Regions from separate parts of the Streptomyces lydicamycinicus genome, predicted to be linked through region 1. Evidence: riboswitches for the same ligand, from Rfam matches in the RefSeq annotation. Region 1 holds a riboswitch; each other region holds the start of a gene.

Region 1 (4,473 bases):
CGGTCCAGCGCGAAGTCACGGTCGGAGAGCCTGCGCAGATAACGCAGCATCGCGGTCTCCGACCGGTGCCGGTGGAAGACCGGGTGGGTGAGGAAGGGGGAAGTGCGACGCAGGTCCGGCGGAAGCGCCGCCGCAGCGCCCGCAGTCGGCCCGTCCAGGTCGTCCCCCACGCAGCCGAAGGCGTCGAGCACGAGACGGACGTGGTCCCGCGAGGTGACCTCGGAGCAGGAGATGCCGACGTGGTCACCGTCCACCAGCCGCAGGAGCAGCCCCTTGTCATGCGCGGCCGCGACGACCTCCTCGGCACGGCCGGGGACCCGCACCAGCAGGGTGTCGAAGAACTCGCGGTGCACCACCGTGATCCCGCTGTTCCGCAGACCAGCGGCGATGAGCGTGGCGTGCCGGTGCGTCCGTCGGGCGATCTCGGTCAGACCATCGGGGCCGTGGTAGACGGCGTACACCGACGCGACCACGGCGAGCAGGACCTGCGCCGTGCAGATGTTGGAGGTCGCCTTGTCACGTCGGATGTGCTGCTCGCGGGTCTGTAGTGCGAGGCGGTACGCCGGCCGGCTGGAGTTGTCCACGGACACGCCCACGAGCCGGCCGGGCAGGTGGCGTTCGAGCCCTTCACGGACCGCGATGTAGCCGGCGTGCGGCCCGCCGTAGAACAGGGGGACACCGAACCGCTGGGACGATCCCACGACGATATCGGCGCCGTACTCACCGGGTGGCACGAGCAGCGTGAGCGCCAACAGGTCGGCGGTCACGGTGACTTGCGCGCCGCGCGCTCGTGCCGCGGCGGTCACCTCGCGCAGGTCGCGGACGGCTCCCGAGCAGCCGGGGTAGGAAAGCACCACCCCGAAGAAGTCGTCCTCCGGCAGCGGTTCGGCCACGTCGATCTCGACGATCTCGATGCCGACCGCGGCGGCACGCGTGCGCAGGACGTCGAGGGTTTGCGGCAGGGTGTCGCGGTCGACCAGGACGCGGGAGCGACCACCCTTGCCGGCGACACGACGCATGACCGTGACGGCCTCGGCGACCGCCGTGGCCTCGTCGAGCAGCGACGCGTTGGCGGTCGGCAGTCCGGTGAGGTCTCCGACCACGGTCTGGAAGTTGATCAGCGCTTCGAGCCGGCCCTGGCTGATCTCCGGCTGGTAGGGCGTGTAGGCGGTGTACCACGACGGGTCTTCCAGCACATTGCGCCGGATCACCGCCGGCGTGGTCGTCGCGTGATAGCCGAGTCCGCTCATCGGGACGGCCACGGTGTTCCTGCTCGCGAGCTCCTGTAGCTCGGCGCGGGCCTCGGCCTCGGTGGCGGCGGCAGGCAGGTTCAGGTCGGAAGTGCTTCGGATGCCGCTCGGGACGGCGGCGTCGATGAGGGCGGTCAGCGTCGGGTAGCCGACTTCGGCCAGCATCTTGGCGCGGTCGGCGTCGCTGACGCCGATGTGGCGGGTGGCGAACTCACCCGACGCGGAGGACTCGGGGAAGGTCATGGTGGGAGGCTCCCTGTGGGGGCACCGCAAACGCGGCACCGTGGATGGGTGGCCTCCCCGCTCTGTCATCGGAACCTGAGAGCTTCACCGCCGGGTCCGGCGGTTTGCACCGTGGGCGCAGGACATTGACGTCCTGTCTTTCCAGAGTCGCCTAGCCGAAGCGGTAGTTGGGCCTGAGAGATTCTGGGGAGAGTTGCTCCTTCGGCGCCTCGCCAAGGGTGGACGAGGGCTCTCCCGCTTCGGTTCGAACAGCGCGATGTGGAGTTGTGGGGCCCGACGGTAAGGCCGGGGAGTTTCCGGGGAGGATTGGCTCCTTCGGCGCCGCGTCGTCACATGACGTGGGCTCTCCCGCGCAGAATCGGCAGCGGTGTAGATGCTGTCGGATCTTGCCGGACGCAACGTACGGGCACCGGAACACAGCCGTCAAGAGTCCGCTCGGTCTACGTGCCGGTAACGGCTCGGCCCGGGATGCGCGCCGTGAGCTGCACAAATGCCGTCCCGCACGGGTGAGTGCCGCACTACTCGAAAGTAATGTCCAGCGTTCGGTCGGTCCCTTGACCGGCCGCTCATGTCGACCTAATCTCACCGCACATTGCCGTTCACCCCGGAGCGGGAGAGCACTGGATCAGCCAGACCCAGTCGCCGAAGGAGCAAATCCTCCCCGGAAACTCTCAGGCACCCCTACCGCTCGGGCAGGCAACTCTGGAAAGCAGGCGCCGACGCGCCTCGCCGACGGTGCAAGCCGCGCGCTGAGCGCGGCGAAGCTCTCAGGCTCATGACAGAGGGGGAGGCTCACTCGGCCGCACGGACTCCTGCCCGTGCTCGACAATCGAGGAGTCCCCTGATGGCTCTCCCGCCGCCTCTTCCCTGACCGCCGCCCCTGCCGGCTCCCGGGCTGATCTTCGATCTTCTATGTGGGCCCGTTCAGCATACTGACACCGCTCGGGTCGGCTACCGCACGCCCGCGCGCAGTCCCACCCTGCCGCTCGCCCCCTGGGGGCGCGTGGTCATTCTCCGAGATACCGCCTGTCCCGTGCCCGCACGGGACTTGAGATCCGCGAGGTTTGCCCATGCCTGAACGCAGTGACACCGGCTCGACCACCGTGCCGGACCAACCGGCGGCCGGATCGACACCCCCGCCCGAGGGCGAGCAACACCTCTCCCGCCAACTGTCCAACCGGCACATCCAGCTCATCGCGATCGGCGGTGCGATCGGAACCGGCCTGTTCATGGGCTCCGGCAAGACGATCTCGCTGGCCGGGCCCTCGGTGATCTTCGTCTACATGATCATCGGCGTGATGCTCTTCTTCGTGATGCGGGCGATGGGGGAGCTGCTGCTCTCCAACCTGCGCTACAAGTCCTTCGCCGACTTCGCGGCCGACCTGCTGGGGCCGTGGGCCGGCTTCTTCACCGGCTGGACCTACTGGTTCTGCTGGATAGTCACCGGCATCGCCGACGTCATCGCCATCTCCGGGTACGTGTCCTACTGGTGGCACGACCTACCGTTGTGGATACCGGCGTTGGCCGCCGTCATCCTCTTGATCGCCTTGAACCTGCCCACCGTGAAGGCGTTCGGCGAGACCGAGTTCTGGTTCGCGCTGATCAAGATCGTCGCGATCGTGGCGCTGATCGTCGTCGGGCTGGTCATGGTGTTCGGTCACTTCCAGGCGCCCGGGGGTGCCGCGGCAAGCTTCTCCAACCTCTGGAACGACGGAGGGTTCTTCCCCACCGGCCCCATGGGGTTCGTCGCGGGATTCCAGATCGCGACCTTCGCCTTCGTCGGCATCGAACTGGTCGGCACCACCGCGGCCGAGGCGGAGAACCCGGAACGGAACCTGCCCAAGGCGATCAACTCGATCCCGGTGCGCGTGATGCTGTTCTATGTCGTCGCGCTGATCGTGATCATTTCGGTCACGCCCTGGCGCGAGATCAGTGCGGACCGCAGCCCGTTCGTCGTGATGTTCACTCTTGCCGGTCTGGGTTTCGCCGCCTCGGTGATCAACTTCGTGGTGCTGACCTCGGCCGCATCATCCGCGAACTCGGGCATCTACTCCACCTCACGGATGGTGTACGGGCTGGCCCGGGAGGGCGACGCCCCGGCGCGCTTCGGCAGACTCACCTCCAGGAAGGTACCGGCCAACGCCCTGCTCCTCTCAGGGGTGTTCCTGCTCGCCGGAGTCGTCATGGTCGCCATGGACAACTCGATCATCGAGGCCTTCACCTTGGTGACGACCGTGTCCGCCGTGCTGTTCATCTTCGTCTGGTCGATCATCCTGATCAGCTACCTCGTGTACCGCAAGCGCCGTCCGCACCTGCACGAGGCGTCGAAGTTCAAGATGCCCGGCGGCATCGTTATGTGCTACGTCGTGCTCGCGTTCTTCGCGTTCCTCATCTGGGCACTGACCCAGGAGCCCGACACGCTGCGGGCCTTGCTGGTGACCCCGGTGTGGTTCGCCATCCTCGGCATCGCGTGGGCGGGTCTCCGCCGTCGCCCCCGCCATGTGGCCCGTGAGGCCGCCTTCCGGTCCGAACTCGACGGTGCACAGCAGGACTGACGCGCCACCGGACCCTCAGACCGGCACCGATCGCAAGCGCCGTTCCCGGCAGATGGGAACGGCGCTCGCCTTCGGAGTGCTTACCACTCTCACCGCAGCACACGTCTGACAGGCACTCGGGACTTCATATTCCGCCGCTGGGTTGCGCTTCCACCACGGACGACCGATGCGAGGACACGGCGCGTCCGTACCCCGCGTGGCCCAGCTCTTCAGGCACGCCCAGCTGTGAGAGCCAGACGAGAAGCCCCGCCGGAATGCTTCCGGCGGGGTTTCTTCTGCGTGCGGTGGGGCTATTGGGCGTCGCCGGAGCGGGCCAGTCGGACGAGCCGGGTTTCCGCGAGGCGGGCGCCTATGTGCCTTCCTTTGGTCGGGGGCCCGTGCCTGCCCCGGCGCCCGAGTAGTACGCCTCGGGACGTTATGGACCG
Region 2 (4,473 bases), on a different contig from region 1:
GCGGTCGGGGCTCCCGTCCGGGCGGGCCCGGGAGCGGGGGAGAGCCGGGGCTCAGCTCTGGATGAAGGCGGCGTACTCGTCGGCCGAGAGCAGGTCGCCCGGCTCGCCGCTGATCTTCACCTTGAACAGCCAACCACCCTCGAACGGGGCGGAGTTCACCAGCGAGGGGTCGTTGACGACATCCTCGTTGATCTCGGCGATCTCACCGTCGACGGGCGAGTAGAGGTCGCTGACCGACTTGGTCGACTCCAGCTCACCGCAGGTCTCGCCCGCCGCGACCGTGGAGCCGACCTCAGGGAGCTGTACGTAGACGACGTCGCCGAGCGCGTTGGCCGCGTGCTCGGTGATGCCGACCGTCGAGACGCCGTCCTCGGCGCCCGACAGCCACTCGTGCTCCTTGCTGTAGCGCAGCTGCTGGGGGTTGCTCATGGCTCGATTCTCCTGTACGCGAGGGTGTGATCGTGAAGGGGGGCACCTCCGGACGAAGTCCGGGGGCACGTCTTGCGCAGTGAGACGCGCGGGCGCGCGCCGCCGCCTGCCGTGGATGAACGGTTACTTCTGCCGCTTGTAGAACGGCAGCGCAGTGACCTCGTACGGCTCATGGCTTCCACGAATGTCCACGCAGACACCCTCCGTGCCCGCCGTGGCGTAGGCCGCGTCGACATAGGCGATGGCGATCGGCTTGCCGAGCGTGGGGGACGGGGCCCCGGAGGTGACCTCGCCGATGACCGTGCCGTCGGCCGTGACGACCGGGTATCCGGCCCGCGGCACCCGGCGGCCCTGGGCGATCAGCCCGACCAGCTTGCGCGGCGGCCGGGTCTCGGCGCGCTCGGCGGCCTCGGCCAGGGCGTCGCGGCCCACGAAGTCCCCGCCGTTGGTGGTCTTCTCGAATTTCACGACCCGGCCCAGGCCCGCGTCGAACGGCGTCGTCGCGGTGGTCAGCTCATGCCCGTAGAGCGGCATGCCCGCCTCCAGGCGCAGGGTGTCCCGGCAGGACAGCCCGCAGGGCACCAGACCGGCGTCCTTGCCCGCCTCGGTCAGCGCCTCCCAGAGGGCGACCGCGTCGGCCGGCCGGACGAACAGCTCGAAGCCGTCCTCACCGGTGTAGCCGGTACGGGCGATCAGCGCCTGCACCCCGGCGACCGTGCCGGGCAGCCCCGCGTAGTACTTCAGACCGTCCAGATCGGCGTCCGTCAGCTTCTTGAGGATGCCGGGGGACTCCGGGCCCTGCACCGCGAGCAGTGCGTAGGCGTCCCGGTCGTCGCGGATCGCGGCGTCGAAGCCGCCCGCCCGAGCGGTCAGCGCGTCCAGCACCACCTGGGCGTTGGAGGCGTTGGCGACGACCATGTACTCCTGGTCGGCGAGGCGGTAGACGATCAGGTCGTCGAGGATGCCGCCCTTTTCCTCACAGATCATGGTGTAGCGGGCGCGGCCCGTCTTGACGCCGCCGATGTTGCCGACCAGCGCGTAGTCGAGCAGGTCGGCGGCCTGCGGCCCGGTGACGGTGATCTCACCCATGTGGGAGAGGTCGAAGAGTCCGGCGCGGGTACGGACGGCGACATGCTCGTCCCGCTCGCTGCTGTAGCGCAGCGGCATGTCCCAGCCGGCGAAGTCGGTCATGGTCGCGCCGAGCGCGCGATGGGTGGCATCCAGCGCGGTACGGCGGGGGGCATCAGTCATGGTTCTGGGCTCCCAGGCAGGGGTGACAAGACGTTCTCCCCATCTGTCATCGGAACCTGAGAGGTTCACCGGTATCCCGCGAAAGGACCCGGTTTGCACCTTGGGTGGAGCCGCCCCGTCAGCCGGGCGGCGGCTCGCTTTTCAGATCTGCCTCGCCCGTGCGGTATAGGGGCCTGAGAGATTCAAGGGAGGACTTGCTCCTTCGGCGCCCCGCCGTGGCGGCCGGGGACTCTCCCGCGCGGGTTCAAGCGGCCGGTATGCAGTTGGCGGTGCACGGGTGAGCTGTGATGTGCACGTGGCGGCCACATCATTGCACGGGAACGCCGGATAAAGGAGCCCCCGCCGCCGCCCCGCCCACGACGTGGGCAGATCGGACAATCGCCTTGATGGGCATTACCTTTTCTTGACACTCTGCGGGTAGGGGACGGACTCGAACCGGACCAGAACGGGCGGGGAGGGCGATCACGGTGCACAGCGAAGCGGCATTCGGGGCGACTTCAGGGGTCGTGCCCCCGGACGCCGTGCCGACGGCGCCGTCCGCCGCCATGTCGCGGCCCGGCCGTGCGCGGCGGGCCGTCATCCGGCCCGGACGCCGCACCGCGGTCGTGGACCTGCGGGGCGAGCGGCGCCCGCCCGGCGCCACCGAGCTGCGGTTCCCGGCCGGCGACCTGGTGGTGGTCTCCGGGCTGCCGGGCAGCGGCAAGAGCACCCTGATGCACCGGGTCGTGCCGTCGCTGGACGGGCACGGCGCCGTCGTGCACCGCATCGATTCCCAGGACGTCCGCGAGCGCTGGGAGCACGGCAGGCTGCGCCGGCTGCCGTACGGGCTCTACCGCCCGCTGGTCCGGGCCGCCCACTATCTGACCCTGGGCCGTGCGCTGCGCTCCGGCGCCAGTGTGGTGGTGCACGACTGCGGGACGCTGGCGTGGGTGCGCCGCTGGATCGCGCGCGCGGCGCGGCGCGGCGGCCGCGGGGCGCATCTGGTGCTGCTCGATGTGGCGCCCGAGGTGGCGCTTTCCGGCCAGGAGTCACGGGGTCGCGGGGTGTCGGGGTACGCCTTCGCCCGGCACCGCGGGGCGGTGGGCCGGCTGGTCGGCGCCGCGGAATCGGCCCGGCTGCCGAAGGGCTTCTGCTCTGCCGTCCTCCTCGACCGGCGGGCGGCGAGCGCCCTGGAGACCGTCACCTTCCACTGAGTCGCCGGACGCGCCCCCGCACACCACACCGCGCGCCTTCTCGTCTAGGGTCTTTGGCCAGATGGCGCGGTTTGGAACGGGTGGGACGAATGACATTTCCGGAGCAGGGGATACCGCAGCTGGCATGGCCGGCGAACGAGCTCGAAGAGGTGCTGTCCGCGTCCGTCGGACACCCGGGCGCCGGTGGCCGGATCGTCGAGGTCCTGGGCCGTAGCCGGCTGTGGGTGCCGCTGCCCGAAGGCGGCGGCCCGGAGAGCGCGGGTCCCGGCGCCCGCGGCCTCGATCTGCCCACCGTCGAGCTCGACGGTGCGCACTACGTCCCGGTCTACAGCTCCGAGCAGGAATTCCTGCGGGTGATCGGCTCGCATATGTCCTTCACCGTCGCCCCGGCCCGGGAGTTCGCCCGCGGCCTGCCGCCGCAGATCGGCATCGCGGTCAACCCCGACGGCACGGTCGGCGTCCCGCTGCCGCCGCCCGCGGTGGCCGAACTGTGCCGGGACCGGGGGCTGGGGCAGCCGGAGTTCGAGGGGCTGCCGAGCGGCGGCCGGGTACGGCTCTTCGAGCCGGACTGGCAGGACGAGCCGGTGGACTTCCTGGCCTCGGCCGGGCTGGAGTTCTCGGGCGCCGGAATTGTCCTGACTGCCCGGCGTGCCCTGGCAAGCGTCGAGGGCGACACGCCCGCGCTGTTCGTCGGTGTTCAGGTCGCGGCGGATGCCACCGCGCTGCACGACGGCACGGCCCGCGAGGCGGTACTGTCAGCCCTCGGACGTGCGCTCGGCGCGGTACCGCTGCCCTGGCCCGTACAACTCGTCATGCTCGACCTCGCCCAGGGTGACCCGGTCGCCGACTGGATACTGGAGCGCGTGCGGCCCTTCTACAGTCGTGACCACTCGTAAGGGCTTGCCCGATGGGCCGGGGCCGGGCCCGCGACGGAGCGAGCGCGGCGAGTGCAGTGCACCGGACACCGCGGCCTTCCGGCCCTGGCCCATCGGCAAGCCCTAAGCTGGTTGGATGACAGGCGGGCGCACCCTCACGTGCCCTGCTGAGAGAAGGGACGGACCACGTGAGCGCGGGTGCGCATCAGGGGCCGGCGGCGGCCGGACAGCTGGAGCAGCTGCTCCAGCAGGTCTCGCCCGGCCGTTACGACGCCTATGAGGCACTGCTGCACGCGCTCGCCGCGGGCCAGGTCTGGATGCTGCTCTGGCAGGGCCGGGCCGGTACGCCCGATGCGCAGTACGGAAACATGGAGGTCGAGGGCCTCGGCTATGCGCCGTGTGTGACCTCGGCACCCGAACTCGCCGCCTCCGGCTGGAACCGTGACCACGAGGTGGTCACCGGTACCGAAATCGCCGCCGCGCTCTTCCCCGACCGCTGGGGCCTGTGGCTGAATCCGCATGCTCCCGGTGGCGGCGTCGGCATCCCCTGGCTGGATCTGCGCCGTATCTCCGGCGGCCTCGACCGGCTGCCCGCCGGTCCGCTGCGGATCTCGGAGCCGGTCATCGACATCCCGCAGTTCTACGCGCTCCTGGCCCAGAACGCGCACCGGACGCCCGCCGTCCGGTCGCTGCGCCGGGCGTGGGTGCAGCCCGCGCTGGGTGCC
Region 3 (4,473 bases), on a different contig from region 1:
AGTTCCGCGAGTTCCTCGACCAGATCTCGCCCGAGGACTTCGGGACCAACAGCCAGTAATATCGGCCAGGCGAACCGCCTGTTTCCGGCCAAACAGTGAGCCTTTCCCCGCGCGAGGTCACGAGAAACCACTCGTAGGGTGATTATCACTCGGCGTGGCGAGCGCGGCGATCGTTGACGCACCCCGAGTGACTGCATACCGTCGATGTGGCAGGTCCCGTCCGGGACGTGGAGGACGGAGGGCGGCGTGGCAATCACCGGCGACGGTATGGCGGCGGAAGGGGCGTTGCCGCTCCACTCGGGCGCAGCAGCGAACCCTGCCCCGGCACCGGCCGCGGCGGTGTCGGGGGACTGCGAGGCTCAGAACATCGGCTATCGCGGCCCGACCGCCTGTGCGGCAGCGGGCATCACTTACCGGCAGCTCGACTACTGGGCGCGTACGGGCCTGGTGGAGCCGAGCATCCGGCCGGCCTATGGCTCCGGCACCCAGCGGCTCTACAGCTTCCGGGACGTCGTGGTCCTGAAGATCGTCAAGCGGCTGCTGGACACCGGGGTGTCGCTCCAGAACATCCGCACCGCCGTCCAGCATCTGCGCTCGCGCGGGCTGGCGGATCTGACGCGGATGACGCTGATGAGCGATGGCGCGACGGTCTACGAGTGCACCTCGCCCGACCAGGTCGTGGACCTGCTCCAGGGCGGCCAGGGCGTTTTCGGGATCGCCGTGGGCGTGGTGTGGCGGGATGTGGAAGGCGCGCTGTCACAGCTCCACGGGGAGCGGGTGGACACCGGCGAGACGCTGGTCGGGAAGAACCCGCACGACGAGCTGGCGCGGCGGCGCAACCGGGCGGGCTGAGGCCCCGGCGGAGCGCGCGGCCCGGTATCGGGCCGATTGTCAGTGGCATGGGGCAGCATCGGAGATGTGAGACCTGCCCCGACGATCCTGCATCTGGACATGGATGCGTTCTTCGCGGCCGCCGAGCAGGCGGCCAAGCCCAGCCTGCGCGGTAAGCCCGTGGTGGTCGGCGGGGTCGGCGTGCGGGGCGTGGTCTCCACGGCCTCGTACGAAGCCCGGGTCTTCGGGGTCCGTTCCGCGATGCCGACGGCCCAGGCGCGTCGGCTGTGTCCCAACGCCGCCTATCTCAGTCCTCGCTTCACGCTCTACCGCCAAGTGAGTGACGTGGTGATGGAGCTGCTGCATGCGCTGTCGCCGCTGGTGGAGCCGCTGAGCCTGGATGAGGCGTTCGTCGACCTGGAGGCGGGTGGCGTCCCGGCCGAGACGGCGGCCGTGCGTGCCGTGGGGGAGCGGCTGCGGCGGGACATCCGGTCGGCGACGGGGCTGACCGGCTCGGTGGGGCTGGCCGGGGCCAAGATGCTGGCGAAGATCGCGTCCGAGGCGGCCAAGCCGAACGGGCTGGTGGTGATCGAGCCGGGCACCGAACGGGAGCTGCTGGGCCCGATGACGGTGCGGACGCTGCCCGGGGTGGGCCCCGCGACGGCCGAGACGCTGCGCCGGGCCGGGATCCACACCGTCGCGGAGACCGCGGAGGCCGGTGAGGCCGAGCTGGTGCGGCTGCTGGGCAGGGCACACGGTGCGGGGCTGTATGCGATGGCGCTGGGGCAGGACGACCGGCCGGTGGTGGCGGAGCGGGACGCGAAATCCATCTCTGTCGAGGACACCTTCGAAGTCGATCTGACCGACCGGATGCGGGTGCGGAACGAGGTGCTGCGGCTGGCGGACCGGTGCGTACAACGGCTGCGGGCCGCCGGGCGCTCCGGGCGCACGGTGGTCATCAAGGTGCGCAACTACGACTTCTCGACGCTGACCCGTTCCGAGACGCTCCGGGGGCCCACCGACGACCCGGCGGTGATACGGGAGGCCGCTGTGCGCCTGCTGGAGACGGTGGACACCACTGGCGGGGTGCGGCTGCTGGGTGTGGGGGTCAGCGGGCTGGCGGACTTCACGCAGGAGGATCTGTTCGCCCAGGCGGCGACGGAGCGGGAGGCGGCGGAAGCCGCGACCGCGGCGGCGGTGGAGCAGGCCGCCGGGGAGCGGGAGCCGCACGAGGCCGAGGAGGAGCGGCCGCGGCGCTGGTATCCGGGGCTGGACGTGGTCCACGACCAGTACGGCGCGGGCTGGGTGCAGGGGAGCGGGGTGGGAAGAGTGACCGTCCGCTTCGAAACGCCATGGTCCGCACCGGGGAGGGTGCGGACCTTTGCTGTCGAGGACCCGGCGCTGCGGCCGGGGGAGCCCCTGCCGCTGGTGGGCGGGGCGCCGGCCGACGGTCAGTCGTCCGAGCCGGCGATCTTGCCGAAGTTCTTGTCGCCGGAGCCGGGGGACACCGGATCGGTCGGGGAGGAAATATCCAGACGGTAGTGGTGATAGAGCTGAAGTTCCTGCTCAGGGGAGAGATGGCGGCCCACGCCGAAGTCCGGCGCGTCCTTGATCAGCTTGCGGTCGTAAGGGATGTGCAGGCCCTCACCGACCATTTTGCTGGGCTCCAGCGGGACGAACGCATCCCGGCTGAAGAGTCCGGTGCGTACGGCCGCCCACTCCGGTTCCCCCGTCGCATCGTCGAGGTAGACCTCGTCGATGGTCCCTATCTTCGCGCCATTACGGTCGAACGCTTTGCGGCCGATCAGGCTTCGGGGATCGATATCGGTTTGCACGGCCCCTCCAATTGGTCGCAACTGCCCTCTGACAACTACCAAACGGCACATTTCATGCCCCGGCCACTCGAAGGAGCCTTCGAGAGCCACGCTGGTAGGCTGGCGAATGGCCGCAGACCCCGTGCGGGAGAGTCCTTGTCGTTCGCGACCAGGGCGCCGAAGGAGCAAATCCTCCCCGGAATCTCTCAGGCACACGTACCGCATGGACGAGGTCACTCTGGAAAGCAGGGCGGGCCACGGAAGGCACAGCGCCGGGACCCCTCCTCACCGACGGTGAAAGCCGGACCGCCACCCGCGGGCCGGTGAAGCTCTCAGGTTGAATGACAGAGGGGGAGGCCGTCCGGGCACCCGTGCCGTGGTGCCCCTCGTAGGTCGTACCGACCAGGAGGCCCCCGCAGATGACCACCAATCGCATCTCCTTGACCGAGCTGGAACGCGGCACCCCCTTTGAGCGCCGGCACATCGGCCCCGACCACGCGGCGCAGGCGAAGATGCTCGCGCACATCGGTTTCGGGTCGCTGGACGAGCTCACCGCCACCGCCGTACCCGATGTGATCAAGAGCGCCGAGGCGCTCGGCCTGCCGCAGGCCCGTACCGAGGCCGAGGTGCTCCAGGAGCTGAAGGGCCTGGCGGACCGCAACGAGGTCCTGGCGCCCATGATCGGTCTCGGCTACTACGGCACGTTCACCCCGCCGGTGATCCTGCGCAATGTCATGGAGAACCCGGCCTGGTACACGGCGTACACGCCCTACCAGCCGGAGATCTCGCAGGGCCGCCTGGAGGCGCTGCTGAACTTCCAGACGATGGTCGCCGACCTGACCGGACTGCCCACTTCCGGCGCTTCGCTGCTGGACGAGGGCACCGCCGCCGCCGAGGCGATGGCGCTCTCCCGCCGGGTCGGCAAGGTCAAGCAGGGCGTCTTCCTGGTCGACGCCGACTGTCTGCCGCAGACCATCGCAGTGATCGAGACCCGTGCGGAGCCCACCGGCGTCGAGGTCGTGGTCGCGGATCTGTCCGACGGCATTCCGGCCGAGATCGCCGAGCGCGGAGTGTTCGGTGTGCTGCTTCAGTACCCGGGTGCCTCCGGTGCGGTGCGGGACCCCCGCGCCGTCATCGAGCAGGCGCACGAGCTGGGCGCCATCGTCACCGTCGCCGCCGATCTGCTCGCCCTGACGCTGCTCACCTCGCCCGGTGAGCTCGGCGCGGACATCGCCGTCGGCACCACCCAGCGCTTCGGCGTCCCGATGGGCTTCGGCGGACCGCACGCCGGCTTCATGGCCGTCCGTGACCAGTTCGCCCGCAGCCTTCCCGGCCGTCTGGTGGGCGTCTCCGTCGACGCCGACGGCAACAAGGCCTACCGTCTGGCGCTGCAGACCCGTGAGCAGCACATCCGCCGGGAGAAGGCCACCAGCAACATCTGCACCGCGCAGGTGCTGCTCGCCGTCATGGCCGGCATGTACGCGGTCTACCACGGCCCCGAGGGCCTGCGGACCATCGCCCGCCGCACCCACCGCTACGCCGCGATCCTCGCCGAGGGCCTGCGGGCCGGCGGGGTGGAGATCGCGCACGGCACGTACTTCGACACGCTGACCGCGCGGGTGCCCGGCCGGGCCGCCGAGGTCGCCGCCGCCGCCCGCGAGGCCGGTGTCAACCTCCGGCAGGTCGACGCGGACCTGGTCGGCATCGCCTGTGACGAGACCACCGGGCGGGCCCAGCTGGCCGGCGTCTGGGGCGCCTTCGGGGTGTCCGGCGACGTCGAGCAGCTGGACGCGGCCGCCGCCGACGCGCTGCCGCAGGGGCTGCTGCG

Evidence for each region. Region 1 has a riboswitch for glycine ahead of cycA (D-serine/D-alanine/glycine transporter). Riboswitches for the same ligand answer to the same signal wherever they lie in the genome.
Region 2: another riboswitch for glycine. It lies ahead of gcvT (glycine cleavage system aminomethyltransferase GcvT); the one in region 1 lies ahead of cycA (D-serine/D-alanine/glycine transporter).
Region 3: another riboswitch for glycine. It lies ahead of gcvP (aminomethyl-transferring glycine dehydrogenase); the one in region 1 lies ahead of cycA (D-serine/D-alanine/glycine transporter).

What each region holds. Positions count from the first base shown of each region.
Region 1 covers NZ_BBNO01000007.1:860,203-864,675, forward strand. Annotated here, with positions in the region: gene gcvP (aminomethyl-transferring glycine dehydrogenase) at 1-1,493, opposite strand, end outside; glycine riboswitch at 1,645-1,740, opposite strand; glycine riboswitch at 2,094-2,190, shown strand; glycine riboswitch at 2,191-2,282, shown strand; gene cycA (D-serine/D-alanine/glycine transporter) at 2,564-4,048, shown strand.
Region 2 covers NZ_BBNO01000001.1:975,504-979,976, forward strand. Annotated here, with positions in the region: gene gcvH (glycine cleavage system protein GcvH) at 52-429, opposite strand; gene gcvT (glycine cleavage system aminomethyltransferase GcvT) at 553-1,680, opposite strand; glycine riboswitch at 1,714-1,831, opposite strand; glycine riboswitch at 1,832-1,927, opposite strand; gene TU31_RS04225 (AAA family ATPase) at 2,226-2,873, shown strand; gene TU31_RS04230 (enhanced serine sensitivity protein SseB) at 2,963-3,769, shown strand; gene TU31_RS04235 (enhanced serine sensitivity protein SseB C-terminal domain-containing protein) at 3,937-4,473, shown strand, end outside.
Region 3 covers NZ_BBNO01000003.1:8,334-12,806, forward strand. Annotated here, with positions in the region: gene TU31_RS09300 (bifunctional nuclease family protein) at 1-59, shown strand, start outside; gene TU31_RS09305 (MerR family transcriptional regulator) at 247-852, shown strand; gene TU31_RS09310 (DNA polymerase IV) at 919-2,373, shown strand; gene TU31_RS09315 (PRC-barrel domain-containing protein) at 2,283-2,666, opposite strand; glycine riboswitch at 2,781-2,877, shown strand; gene gcvP (aminomethyl-transferring glycine dehydrogenase) at 3,065-4,473, shown strand, end outside.